3 regions of the Cronobacter muytjensii ATCC 51329 genome follow, and region 2 is predicted to be linked to each of the others. Evidence: predicted binding sites of a transcription regulator. Region 2 holds the regulator's gene; each other region holds the start of a gene.

Region 1 (4,284 bases), 2.0 Mb from region 2:
ATAGCCCGGAAATGCCCGCCATCGTCGGCAGCAGGGTACGTACAAAAGCCAGGAAACGCCCGGTCAGCAGCGCCAGCAGGCCGTGACGGTCAAACATGCAGGTGGCGCGATGGTGATATTTCGCCGGTAACTGCGCGAGCCAGCCGCGCACGACGCGCGTATTGCCAAGCCAGCGCCCCTGAACATAGCTCAGCCAGCAGCCGAGACTCGCCGCCGACGTGAGGATCACGAGCGTCGGCACAAAATCCATGACGCCCTGGGCAATCATCGCGCCCGCCAGCAGAAGCAGGCTGTCACCCGGCAGGAAAGAGGCCGGCAGCAGACCGTTTTCTAAAAACAGCGTGGCAAACATCACGCACCAGACAACGCCAACGACATGCGGGTCCGCCAGCGCGGCAAAATCGTGATGCCAGAGCGCAGCGATAATATCCTGGATAACAGCCATGGGAGATCCTGTGGAACAGCGGAATTGCCACTATTGTACCTCTAAATGTACCGGCGCATCTGCATTACAGGTTCAACAAACCCTCTCTTTTCCCGTGATAATGGCGTTTTTTTTCACTTCAGGCGATGCGATGAAAGCCTGCTTCCAGATCGGCGATTAAATCTTCGACATTTTCAAGCCCGATGTGCAGCCGCACCAGCGTGCCGGTGAAGTCGACGCCACCCGCCGGACGTATCGCCGCCAGCTCTTCCGGCTGATTGGCGAGGATCAGCGATTCATAGCCGCCCCAGGAATACGCCATGCTGAAATGGGTGAAGTTATCCAGATAGCGCGCGAACTCCGCCTCGCTCAGCCGCCTGTCGAGAATAAAAGAGAAGAGGCCGCTGGCGCCGCTGAAATCACGCTTCCAGAATTCATGGCCTTTGCTGCCCGGCAGCGCAGGGTGGTTGACGCGCGCCACCTGCGGATGCGCCGCCAGCCACTGCGCGACTTTCAGCGCGCTTTCGTGATGCTGGCGCAGGCGCACGGCAAGGGTGCGCAGGCCACGGCTGGTAACATACGCGGTGTCGGCGTCCACCATCTGGCCCATCAGATAGGCGTTCTCACGAAGCGTATCCCAGCAGCGCGCATTGGCGACGGCGGTGCCGATCATCGCGTCCGAATGGCCAACCAGATATTTGGTGCCCGCCTGAATGGAGATATCGACGCCGAAATCGAGCGCCTTAAACAAAATGCCCGCAGCCCAGGTATTGTCCATCATGATGATGGCCTCCGGCGCGATGCGGCGCACCGTGGCGACAATTGCGGGCACGTCGTGGACTTCCATCGTAATCGAGCCTGGCGACTCCAGAAACACCACTTTGGTATTGGGCCGGATCTGCTGTGCGATATCTGCGCCCGCCAGCGGATCGAACCAGCTGGTGGTGACGCCGAGCTTCGCGAGAATTTTGGTGCAGAAATCCTGCGTCGGCTCATATGCGCTGTTGGTCACCAGCACATGATCGCCCTGTTCGACAAACGCCAGAATCGTATTGGCGACTGCCGCCGCGCCGCATGGAAACAGCGCGCAGCCCGCGCCGCCTTCCAGCTCGCACATCGCCTCCTGGAGCGAAAAGTGGGTCAGGGTGCCGCGACGGCCATAAAACAGCTCGCCCTGCGCGCGCCCGGCGGTGGCCTGCTTTTTCGCCTCGACGCTGTCAAACACCAGCGAGGACGCCCGCTGGATCACGCTGTTGACCGACCCCTGCGTATAACGTTTCGCGCGTCCGGCATGGATAAGCGTCGTCTCGATGTGTTTGCTGGTCATGGAAGTCCCCTGTCTGAACGTCTGGATGTCTAAAACTACGTTACCACGGAAAACGGTCGCCGCCTCGCGCTGTTTTGCGTTTGTCGGGAAAGATGAAAAAACGTCATCTGCGCCGCTTTCCTGTCTGAGCGCAAAGAAAAAAATGTGCGCTGGCGCACCATGCAAATACTAATGAGAACTACTATCAATTCGATGTCATTTTGATATCATTGTGAGCAGTTTTGTGACTTTCGTCCTGGAGATGCAGAGTGGGAAATAATTTGATGCAGACGGATCTCTCCGTCTGGGGCATGTATCAGCATGCCGACATCGTGGTGAAAATCGTCATGATCGGTCTTATCCTGGCGTCCGTTGTGACCTGGGCGATTTTCTTTAGCAAAAGCGTTGAGCTCGCCGGTCACAAGCGCCGCCTCAAGCGCGAACAGCAGGAGCTGGCAGGCGCCCGCACGCTGAACGACGCACGCGACATGGCCGAGCGTTTTGGCCCGAAAAGCCTCAGCGCCCGCCTGATTGAAGAAGCGCAGAACGAGCGCGAACTCTCGGCAGGCAGCGAAGATAACGAAGGCATTAAAGAGCGCACCGGTTTTCGTCTTGAGCGTCGCGTCGCGGCGGCAGGCCGTCACATGGGGCGCGGCAACGGCTATCTCGCCACCATCGGCGCTATCTCCCCGTTTGTCGGCCTGTTCGGCACCGTATGGGGCATCATGAACAGCTTTATCGGTATCGCTCAGTCGCAGACCACCAACCTCGCGGTTGTGGCGCCGGGTATCGCTGAAGCGCTGCTGGCAACGGCCATCGGTCTTATCGCCGCTATCCCGGCCGTGGTTATCTATAACATCTTCGCGCGTACCATCGGCAGCTATAAAGCGACGCTTGGCGATGTCGCGGCACAGGTGCTGCTGCTGCAAAGCCGCGATCTGGATCTCGAGGCAAGCGCTCAGGCGCAGCCGGTACGTACTGCTCAGAAACTGCGTTTAGGTTAATGCCCTATGGCGATGCGTCTTAACGAAAATCTCGATGATAACGGCGAAATGCACGAAATTAACGTCACGCCGTTTATCGACGTGATGCTGGTGCTGCTGATTATCTTTATGGTGGCCGCGCCGCTGGCGACTGTCGATGTAAAAGTTAACCTGCCGGCGTCGTCAAGCCAGCCGCAGCCGCGGCCGGAAAAACCGGTCTATCTGTCGGTGAAAGCGGATAAAACGATGTTTATCGGCAACGACCCGGTCACCCGCGACACGATGGTCAGCGCGCTGGACGCGCAGACCGGCGGCAAGAAAGACACCACGATTTTCTTCCGCGCTGACAAAACGGTTGACTACGAAACCATGATGAACGTGATGGATACGCTACATCAGGCGGGTTATCTGAAAATCGGCCTGGTCGGCCAGGAAGTGACGAAAGCGAAATAAGCTTTCGGCGCTGGCAAAAAAAAGCGCGGCATTCGCCGCGCTTTTTTATTGTCCGCGTCGCGGGCGCCAGGGGTTAGCTTAAATGCTCACCGCCGGTTACGCCGTGGACTTCGGCAGTCACGTAGCTCGACTCCTGGCTTGCCAGGTAGACGTAAATCGGCGCCAGCTCGGCGGGCTGGCCGGCGCGTTTAAGCGGCGTCTGCTGGCCGAACTGCGGGATTTTCTCCTGCGGCTGACCACCGCAAATCTGCAACGGCGTCCAGATGGGGCCAGGGGCGACGCTATTCACGCGAATGCCTTTTTCGGCCACCTGTTTCGCAAGGCCGCGGCTGTAGTTCAGGATAGCGGCCTTCGTGGAGGCGTAATCCAGCAGGTGCGGGCTCGGCTGATACGCCTGAATGGACGACGTCGTAATAATGCTCGCCCCCGGTTTCAGGTGCGGCAGCGCCTCCTGGGTTATCCAGAACAGCGCGAACACGTTGGTCGCGTAGGTTTTCTGGAACTGCTCGCTGGTCAGATCCGCAATCTGCTCAACCGCCGTCTGTTTACCGGCTACCAGCGCCAGGATATCCAGGCCGCCGAGTTCGTCAATGGCGCGATGCACCAGTTCACGGGCGAATTTCTCATCGGTCAGGTCGCCTGGGATCAGCACCGCTTTGCGGCCTGCCTCTTCAATCAGCGCTTTGACCTCTTCGGCGTCCTGCTGCTCGTCCGGGAGGTAATTCAGCACCACGTCTGCGCCTTCTCGCGCGTAAGCAATGGCGGCAGCGCGCCCGATACCGGAATCGCCCCCTGTCACCAGTGCCTTACGATCCTGAAGACGACCGCTTCCCTTGTAGGTTTTCTCGCCGCAGTCCGGCACCGGCTCCATTTTTGCCTGAATGCCCGGCGCAGGCTGTTTCTGCTTTGGATATTCCCCGGTGAAGTACTGGGTCGTCGGGTCCTGGATCTTGTTCTGGTCGTTCGCCATAAGTTCCTCCTCGTTATCAAAGCGTATTTCTAAGGGTAGTGCCTTATGCTGCGCTGTCGAAAATTATCAGGATTTTCTGTATTTCCGGCGCGGTCTGGTTCTCCTTTGCGACGACCTGCTGCAATAATGAAACGGCGCGTCACCCAGG
Region 2 (4,284 bases):
CCGATAAACCCTGGCCTGGCGCTTATGGGCTCTCGGCACAGCTCTGGAGCGAAGTGGTGCGTACCGATAAGCAGATGGAGTACATGATGTATCCGCGTCTGCTGGCCGTAGCGGAGCGCGCCTGGCACCGTGCCGCATGGGAGCAGGATTATCAGGCGGGGCGCGAGTATAAGGGCGGCGAAACGCATCAGGTCGATATGCAGGCGCTACAACGGGACTGGACGCGTTTTGCGAACCTGCTTGGCCGTCGCGAACTGCCGAAACTTGAGAAAGCGGGCGTGCAGTTCCGTCTGCCGGTGCCGGGCGCACGCGTGAAAGCAGGGGTATTGCAGATGAACATCAGCCTGCCTGGCGTGACGATGGAGTATTCCACTGATGGCGGCGCGCGCTGGCAGCCTTATGACGCCGCGCAACCGCCGCGCGTGACGGGCGAGGTGCAGGTACGCAGCGTAAGCGTGGATGGCAAACGCCACAGCCGGACGGAGCGCGTACAGCCGTAACGCGCTTTTTAAAAAAGCCAGCCTCCGGGCTGGCTTTTACGTGTGTTAAAGCGGTGTCTTACAGCGCCTCTGGCAGATGGTGAACGGCAAGCAGTTTGCCTTTGCTGATTTCAATATGTTTCGCGCTGCGTAGCTGGGACAAGGTTTTCATTACCATACTGCGGGAAAGATTTGTTTTTTTAACAATATAATCGGCGACGTTAATCCGGTTACGCATAAACTCATCCATCGACGCCAGACAATCGATATTGGCTTTAATCATACTGTAGCTGTTTCTGCCCAGCATAATTTCTTCCCGATAGCAAAGCATATTAATTATCCATGAGGACAAAATAAGAAGATGTAACTGGCAATGATTTTTTTCGATTTCCTGCATGAAATAATCAAAAGGAATTAACTGATAATGACATTCTGAATCAGCCTGTAATTTTATGAATTGGGATTTACCTAAATTCCGCGCCAGGCCCAGAACCGAAGGGGCGCTGCATTTTTCCAGCAACAGGCGGTCACTCTGGCGCATCAGAGAAAACTGACCGCCGCGAATGATGCAAATTTCCCCGTCTCGCAACGGGATAAGCGTATTTTTTTCCGCACGAGACCAGTTGCCGTAGCTATTGAAAATATCGGCAATGCGGTAAATCTCAGCAAGAGGTTTAGAGGGTAATACCATATTGGTTACCTTGTTTAAAATAAATTTATGTCGTTGCTGTATCTTAATGGATGCTTTTTTATTGCTGCAATAAGGGGCAGAGAAGAGGGAATGAACAACGGCAATCTTTCGTTGGCTAACCGCTTGACCGATAAAGATATTTATCTTTTCTGAATTTATATTTAATAAAATATATGTGGTTTAATTAAGCATTGTGCGCTGTATTAAAATACACATCTCTGTGTTATTAATCCAAAATGATACATGTGTATTTTCAGCGTCTGGTTTTCAGACAATAAAAAAGCCGACAAACGTCGGCTTTGGATCAGGCGTTATGGCAAGCGTTACTTCTCGCCGACCTCGTGCGCGTGTTCATTCTCGCGGCAGTCGCCATCGGCACAGTGACCATACAGATAGAGGCTGTGGTTGGTCAGGCGGATGCCGTGACGTGTCGCGATTTCACGCTGACGGGCTTCAATAGAGTCATCGCTGAATTCGATCACTTTGCCGCAATCGAGACAGATCAGGTGATCGTGATGATGCTGTTGCGTCAGCTCGAAAACGGATTTACCGCCTTCGAAGTTGTGACGGGTGACGATGCCGGCATCGTCGAACTGGTTCAGTACACGATAGACCGTGGCAAGGCCAATCTCTTCACCCATGTCAATCAGACGCTTATAGAGGTCTTCCGCACTGACATGATGATTGACCGGTTCCTGCAGCACTTCGAGGATTTTTAATCGAGGAAGCGTGACTTTCAGGCCGGCCTTCTTTAATGCGGTATTGTTGTCAGTCATGCGGAATCTGTCCTGTTGCTTAACGACTCGCCCCAGAAGGGAGCGATACATCGGATACGCCGAAGATGAATGCGTCTCATTATAGAACTGACATGCCTAAATGAAAACCGCAAGCGTCCGGCAAAAAAGAGCTTAAAAATCGTGGACCCGCCAGCGTTTTGCACGGGGAGGCCTGATAATTAAGGATGCCATTGTACAGCGTAGTGAGGGAAAGTTAAAAATTTGTAGCAATTATTTTCATTGCTTTTATCTATCAACCGGCGCGGACGGTCGCCCGCGCCGTTTATCATCAGGCGTTGATGATTTCCTGCAGGTGCAGCTCTTCGGAGACCTGTTTCACCCATTTTTCAACGCGTTCCGCCGTCAGCTCCGGCTGGCGATCTTCATCAATTGCGAGGCCGACAAAGTGATCGTCGTCTGCGAGACCTTTGGACGCTTCGAAGTGATAACCCGCCGTCGGCCAGTGGCCAACAATGGTCGCGCCGCGCGGCTCGATAATATCGCGAATGGTGCCCAGCGCGTCGCAGAAGTATTCTGCGTAATCTTCCTGGTCGCCGCAGCCGAACAGCGCGACCAGTTTACCGTTGAAGTCAATTTCTTCCAGCGTCGGGAAAAAGTCGTCCCAGTCGCACTGCGCTTCGCCGTAGTACCAGGTCGGGATGCCAAGCAGAAGAATATCGAACGCTTCCAGATCCTCTTTGCTGCTTTTAGCAATGTCATGCACTTCAGCAACGTCTTTCCCGAGCTGTTTCTGGATAATTTTCGCGATATTTTCGGTATTGCCGGTGTCGCTGCCGAAAAAGATGCCTACGATTGCCATAAGAAGAATAACCTCTTGAATCTAAATGTGATGGTGCTGGCATAACGCCCACAGATAGGGCAATCATAGCAGAACAGGTGAAGGTGCGGAAACGGTATCAGGCGCCGGGTGCACTCTCTGCTACATTGCCCCGTCCTTTTGGGTAAAATTCAGACCAGACCTTACTCCTGCAAGGCTTTCAGCTGAGCGAGGAGCATAGCTTCTATCAGCTCGCTGCGGCTGATATTACGCGCCTGAGCCAGATGGTTCAGCGCGTCCACCGCATCGGCGTTCAGCTTCAATTCCACGCGCTTAAGCCCGCGAACTTTGTCACGCTTAAGCTGGTTGCGCTTATTGATGCGCAGCTGTTCGTCGCGCGACAGCGGATTGGTTTTCGGTCTGCCCGGACGGCGTTCATCCGCGAAAAGATCGAGCGTTGTGCGGTCCGTTTGTTCTTTTGCCATGGTATGAGTATAGACAGGGGAAACAGGCTGCCGGGGCGGGCCCGGCGGTATTTCAGCGCGCCATCATACATCAGGCAGCGAAGCGCGCCAACGCATCCGGCGCGCGACGGCGCCGGTCGGTCTGTTTTTAATCAGTTTCCAGAAAACGCCGGATAGCGCGCAGCACCGCCTGCGGCTTTTCGGCATGCACCCAGTGACCCGCGCCCGCGATAACGTGCGCGCGGGCCTGCGGGAATTGCGCCAGCAGCGCTTCGCGGTGCGCTTCTTCCACATAAGGCGACGCGCCGCCACGGATAAACAGCGCCGGGCCGCGCCAGGCGGGGAGGGGTTCCCAGCCGACAATATGGGCGTATTGATTCCACAGCACCGGCACATTGAAGCGCCAGACGCCATCGACAAACGACTTCAGCAGAAACTGAATCACGCCTTCTTCCGCGATATACTGGCGCATGATATCCGCCGCCTGCTGGCGTGTTGTCGCGCCCGCATCGCTCACCGCGTTGACCGCCGCGAAAATGTCGTCGTGGCGGCGGACCTGATAATCCACTGGCGCGATATCGATAGCCACCAGCTTTTCAATGCGATCTGGCGCCAGCGCCGTTACCGCCATCGCCGCTTTGCCGCCCATCGAATGCCCGATAAGAATCACTTTCTCCAGCCCCAGCGCATCCAGCGTATCGAGAATGTCCTGCGCCATCGCCGGGTAATCCATCGTCTCGCTACGCTCAGAAAGCCCGTGGTTACGCAAATCGACCTGCACAATATTGTTATCCTGCACCAGGTCGCGGGCCAGCACGCCGAGATTGTCCAGGCTGCCAAACAGCCCGTGAATTAACACAATCGGTGTATTTTGAGTCGGTTGTTGCGCAGATTGCGTGCGGGTATTTAATTTCATGGCAAAGTTCTTTTTTGGCGACTGACAGGTTAGGTTATCATGTTGACCATTCTGCCGCCCGGCTGCAAGGTTCCAGTTAATTCCGACTTTTGCGGCCTTCCTGGTTTGACGCTATCCGCTGTTGGGTTTTAACTCTATAATCCCAATGACTTGTATTCAGAAAAGAAATCGCACTGGATT
Region 3 (4,284 bases), 410 kb from region 2:
CTTCGTATTCGTTTTCCCGCAGCTGGCGCCAGGCCTCGTCTGCAAGTGTGATAAATGTGCGGTCGCCGGTTTCCTGAAAGCGGCGCTCATACCAGCCCGCCATCAGTAACCCGCTCCACGGACGCCAGCGCGCCACCTGACGGCGCAGCGACGTCTCGTTAATCATTGCTCGTTTCGCGTAGTCGGCAATAAGCGCCTGGCGCGTCGCGTCATCGAGCCAGACGCAGGCAAGCTCCAGCGCAACGTCGCCATCGCCCGCGTACTCCCAGTCAATAAGCATCAGTCGCTCCTGCGCCCAGACCAGGTTGCCGGGATGAACGTCCATATGCAGCGGCGCGAGACGCAGTGGACGCGGCTCGCCGAGGCGGCGCATGCGGTGTAGCAGACGCAGCCAGAAACGCGTGCGGCGCGTCGGCGCGCTCTGCTGCCAGTCTCGCATCAGCAGCGGCAGCAGTTCGATACGCCAGCCGAAGCGTCGCTGACGATGCAGATGATACAGCAGCGCACCGAGTTGCGGCACAGGCGGCAGCGTGTCGTGAATGTCGCCCGGTAAAAAAGTGACCGCCAGCCAGCCGTTGTCGCAGCGGCGCGGGCGCGGCGCGAGCGTCGCAGGCAGCCGTTTCAGCGCGCGATACTGGCGTGGGCTACGCGCGCGGCTTACCCGCGCGTCGCGGCGCACCACCAGGGTGTCGCCATCAACGACAACACGCCAGGCGCCGTCGCTGAGGCCCGGTAGCGCGCAAATGACGCCGGCGGCCGAAGCCGCCGGAAAACTCTGTTGTAAAAACCCTTCCGGGCTCAGATTACTGGGTTTGCTGAACTGCACCTTTACCGGACCAGATAATTTCGCCAGTCTGTACCAGCATCAGCTGCATTTGCAGCGTGGGGGCGTTCACGTTGCCGCTGGCGTTGGCGTAGAGCACATACTGCGCGCCCACGTTACGGGCGATGCCGATGGCTTTACTGCGCGAGCCCAGGCTGTCCTGCGGCGAAAGTCCTAACTGCTGTTTCGCCATTGAGAGCTGCTGCGCCGAGACCAGCGTGAATTTACCATTGTTCGCCAGCGCGCCGCGCAGTGCCTCGGTAGCCGGGCCGGTTTGCATTGAGCCGTTGGTACGGTTATTGACGCTGTCCACCAGCAGCACGCTGCCCGCGTTTACCCCGTCGGCCTGTAACATTTTGCCGACCATCGGTGCCATTGCGCTGTTCCAGTCATAGGTGCGCGATTTCGGCTCCGGCGTGGTGTTTTCGGGCTGGTGTTCAATCGGGCCAGGCTGCGCCGGAATTGACGGCACGGATGGCACAGTCGGCACCGGCTGGGTCGGCGGCGGGACGGGCTGCGTAGGTTGCTGCGTGCCCGGTTGCACTTCTTCGACCGGCGCGGGTTTCTGCTCGCCGGGTACAATACAACCCGACAGCGCCAGGGCGACAGCCGCCAGTAGCGCATAGCGATACATTCTGTTCAACGTTTCCCCCTTCAGAGATAGAGATAAAGACGGGCTTTCCGTGCCGCCAGATAGTCGGTCTGGCCGTTAACCGTCACACGGCCCTGCGCCGGGATGACCACCGTTCGCGGAACATCCAGCGGCTGGCCTTCCAGCCCGTGGGCGTCGTACCAGTAAAAGCGGTAGTGGACGGTAACGGGCGCGTCTTTGTTATTGTAAATGGTAGCGGCGGCGCCAGGCTTGCCGTTTTGCAAAGAAAAGTCTGGTTTTTCAGCGGTAATGCCCGCAGCCAGAACGCTGGATTCCATCACTACAGCCTGATCGTCGCTGACGGGAATCGTCGGCGCGGATCGGCAGCCCGCCAGCAGCAGCGCGGCCAGCAGCCAGCCTGTGCGTGCGCAGCCCATATCAGAGACCTTTATGCGCAAGCATTGGCCCCAGCGGACGGCCACCTACCAGATGCATATGGATGTGGTAGACCTCCTGCCCGCCGTGACGGTTGCAGTTCATGATGAGGCGATAACCGTCTTGCGCAATACCTTCCTGCTGCGCGATTTTCGCGGCGGCGGTAAACAGACGACCAAGCGCCTGCTCGTGTTCCGGCGTGACGTCATTGACGGTCGGTATCAGTACATTCGGGACGATTAAAATATGGGTTGGGGTCTGGGGAGAAATATCGCGAAACGCCGTTACCAGCTCATCCTGATAAACGATATCCGACGGGATCTCGCGACGAATAATTTTGCTGAAAATGGTTTCTTCGGCCATGGTTTTTTTCCTTCTTGGATAAACGCTAAGAGTATGAGCGAGATGATCGCTTCCTTTCAACCTTTGCGCCGGTTTTTCTTTATAAAGCGGACGCTTATAGCGCATACCCGAGGTGTTGTCGCCCTGCTTCACGCGCTTTTCTTCGGCAGGCCTGTTTCCGCCGATTTGTAACGCGTCTTACATTTGTTTACACCGCAAAAACAAATGATTATAGTTCTCATTTTTATTGACAGTGGAACGTTGTTTTAGTCCCGCGATTTCTGTTCATCAGGCCGGATGCCAGTGATGAGAGTCGTACTACAACAGCCTGATGCACAGCATCATTTTATTATTTTTAAGGGCAACACATGGCTAAGCATGCACTTCGTCAGGGCGTCGTTCCGGCGTCTTCTCTTCCCTCTTTGCTGGCGTTAAGCATTGCCAGCGCGCTGGCGGCACCAGCAGTTTACGCAGCACCGGCGACAAACGACACCATTGTGGTCGACGCGGCTGCCGACAGCGGCACGCCTGATGAGTCGCAGGATTACAGCGTTAAAACCACGACATCCGGCACGAAAATGCTGCTGGTGCCGCGCGATATCCCGCAATCGGTGAGCGTGATTAGCCAACAGCGCATGCAGGATCAGCAGCTGGATACCATTGAAGATGTACTGGCAAACACCACGGGCGTGACCGTCTCGCGTATCGACACCAGCCGCACAAACTTCTTCGCGCGCGGTTTCTACATCAGCAATTTTGCCTACGAGGATATGCCGACGTTCCTTGATAACCGCTGGAACTTTGGCGATACCGCGGGCGACACGGCGATTTATGACAAAATTGAAGTTGTGCGCGGCGCCGCCGGGCTAATGAGCGGTACCGGTAACCCTTCGGCTTACGTCAACATGGTTCGCAAACATGCGGACAGCAGAGAATTTAAAGGCAACGTTTCCGCGACTTACGGCAGCTGGGATAAACAGCGTTACGTGATGGATTTGCAGGCCCCGCTGGTGGAATCCGGCGACATTCGCGGGCGTGTCGTGGCAGGTTATCAGGATAACGACAGCTGGGTTGAGCGTAACCACTATCGTAAAAAATTCATTTCCGGTGTCGTGGATGCCGACATTACCGATTCTACACAGTTGTCGCTGGGGTATGACTACCAGGAAAGTGAAGAAGACAGCCCGACCTGGGGCGGTTTTCCTTCCCTCTACAGCGACGGCAGCCGCACACATTTCCGCCGTGGATTTAATACCGCTGCCGACTGGGCTTACTCCAACCTCGATTCCACCAAAATTTTCGCCAACCTGACGCAGCGCTTCGATAATGGCTGGGAAGCGAAAGTCAACGCGATGCATGCCGAAACCAACTTCGACAATCGCCTGATGTATATCGATGGATTCCCGGACAAAACGACCGGTCGCTACAACGCCGCTCTCTTTCAGGGCGCATGGGGCGGCTGGAACGTGGGCGAACGTAAGCAGGATTCAGTCGACGCCTTTGTCCGCGGCGGTTACGAACTGGCGGGTCGCCAGCACGAAATGATGTTTGGCGGAAGCTACAGTCGGCAGCGCAACAATTACGACAACGCCTATCCGGTGAATGACAACTTCGGACTGATGGATGTCGGTAATATTCATAATTATAACGGCGATACGCTGGCTAACCCCACCTGGTCTGATTTCGCGCTGTACCAGCGCGATGTGATTCGCCAGAAATCCCTTTATGCCGCGACGCGCCTCTCTCTTGCCGATCCGCTGCATCTGATTCTGGGTGCGCGTTATACTGAATGGAACGCGAAATATAATCTTGAGCGTAAACCGGATGAAATTCGCCGCAGCAAAGCGGACGACGTGACGCCTTACGCGGGCCTGATTTACGACATCAACGACACGTGGTCAGCGTATGCGAGCTACACCTCTATCTTCCAGCCAAGCGGGCAGCGCGATATCAACAGCGAGTTTCTCGACCCGACCACCGGCAAGGCATATGAGGCAGGCGTCAAAGCAGACTGGTTTAACACACGCCTGACGGCCTCGCTGGCGGTGTTTCGTATCGAACAGGATAACGTCGCCGTTAATACCGGTGTAAC

What was found. Region 2 encodes Fur, which represses iron uptake genes when iron is present. Its sites were predicted from a motif close to ATAATAATGAGAACNACTATCAA; they were not measured.
Region 1: exbB (tol-pal system-associated acyl-CoA thioesterase) is a predicted target of Fur. The motif match lies at 1,917-1,939, and genes of this name have one in related genera.
Region 3: fhuE (ferric-rhodotorulic acid/ferric-coprogen receptor FhuE) is a predicted target of Fur. The motif match lies at 2,418-2,440, and genes of this name have one in related genera.

What each region holds. Positions count from the first base shown of each region.
Region 1 covers NZ_CP012268.1:327,778-332,061, forward strand. The annotation lists gene yghB (DedA family general envelope maintenance protein YghB) at 1-445, opposite strand, end outside; gene metC (cystathionine beta-lyase) at 564-1,751, opposite strand; gene exbB (tol-pal system-associated acyl-CoA thioesterase) at 2,000-2,734, shown strand; gene exbD (TonB system transport protein ExbD) at 2,741-3,166, shown strand; gene AFK63_RS01650 (SDR family oxidoreductase) at 3,240-4,136, opposite strand.
Region 2 covers NZ_CP012268.1:2,735,639-2,739,922, reverse strand. The annotation lists gene AFK63_RS12680 (beta-N-acetylhexosaminidase) at 1-500, shown strand, start outside; gene AFK63_RS12675 (helix-turn-helix domain-containing protein) at 559-1,170, opposite strand; gene fur (ferric iron uptake transcriptional regulator) at 1,494-1,946, opposite strand; gene fldA (flavodoxin FldA) at 2,236-2,766, opposite strand; gene ybfE (LexA regulated protein) at 2,928-3,209, opposite strand; gene ybfF (esterase) at 3,337-4,104, opposite strand.
Region 3 covers NZ_CP012268.1:2,327,430-2,331,713, forward strand. The annotation lists gene thiK (thiamine kinase) at 1-826, opposite strand, end outside; gene lpoB (penicillin-binding protein activator LpoB) at 804-1,457, opposite strand; gene AFK63_RS10845 (YcfL family protein) at 1,478-1,852, opposite strand; gene hinT (purine nucleoside phosphoramidase) at 1,854-2,213, opposite strand; gene fhuE (ferric-rhodotorulic acid/ferric-coprogen receptor FhuE) at 2,561-4,284, shown strand, end outside.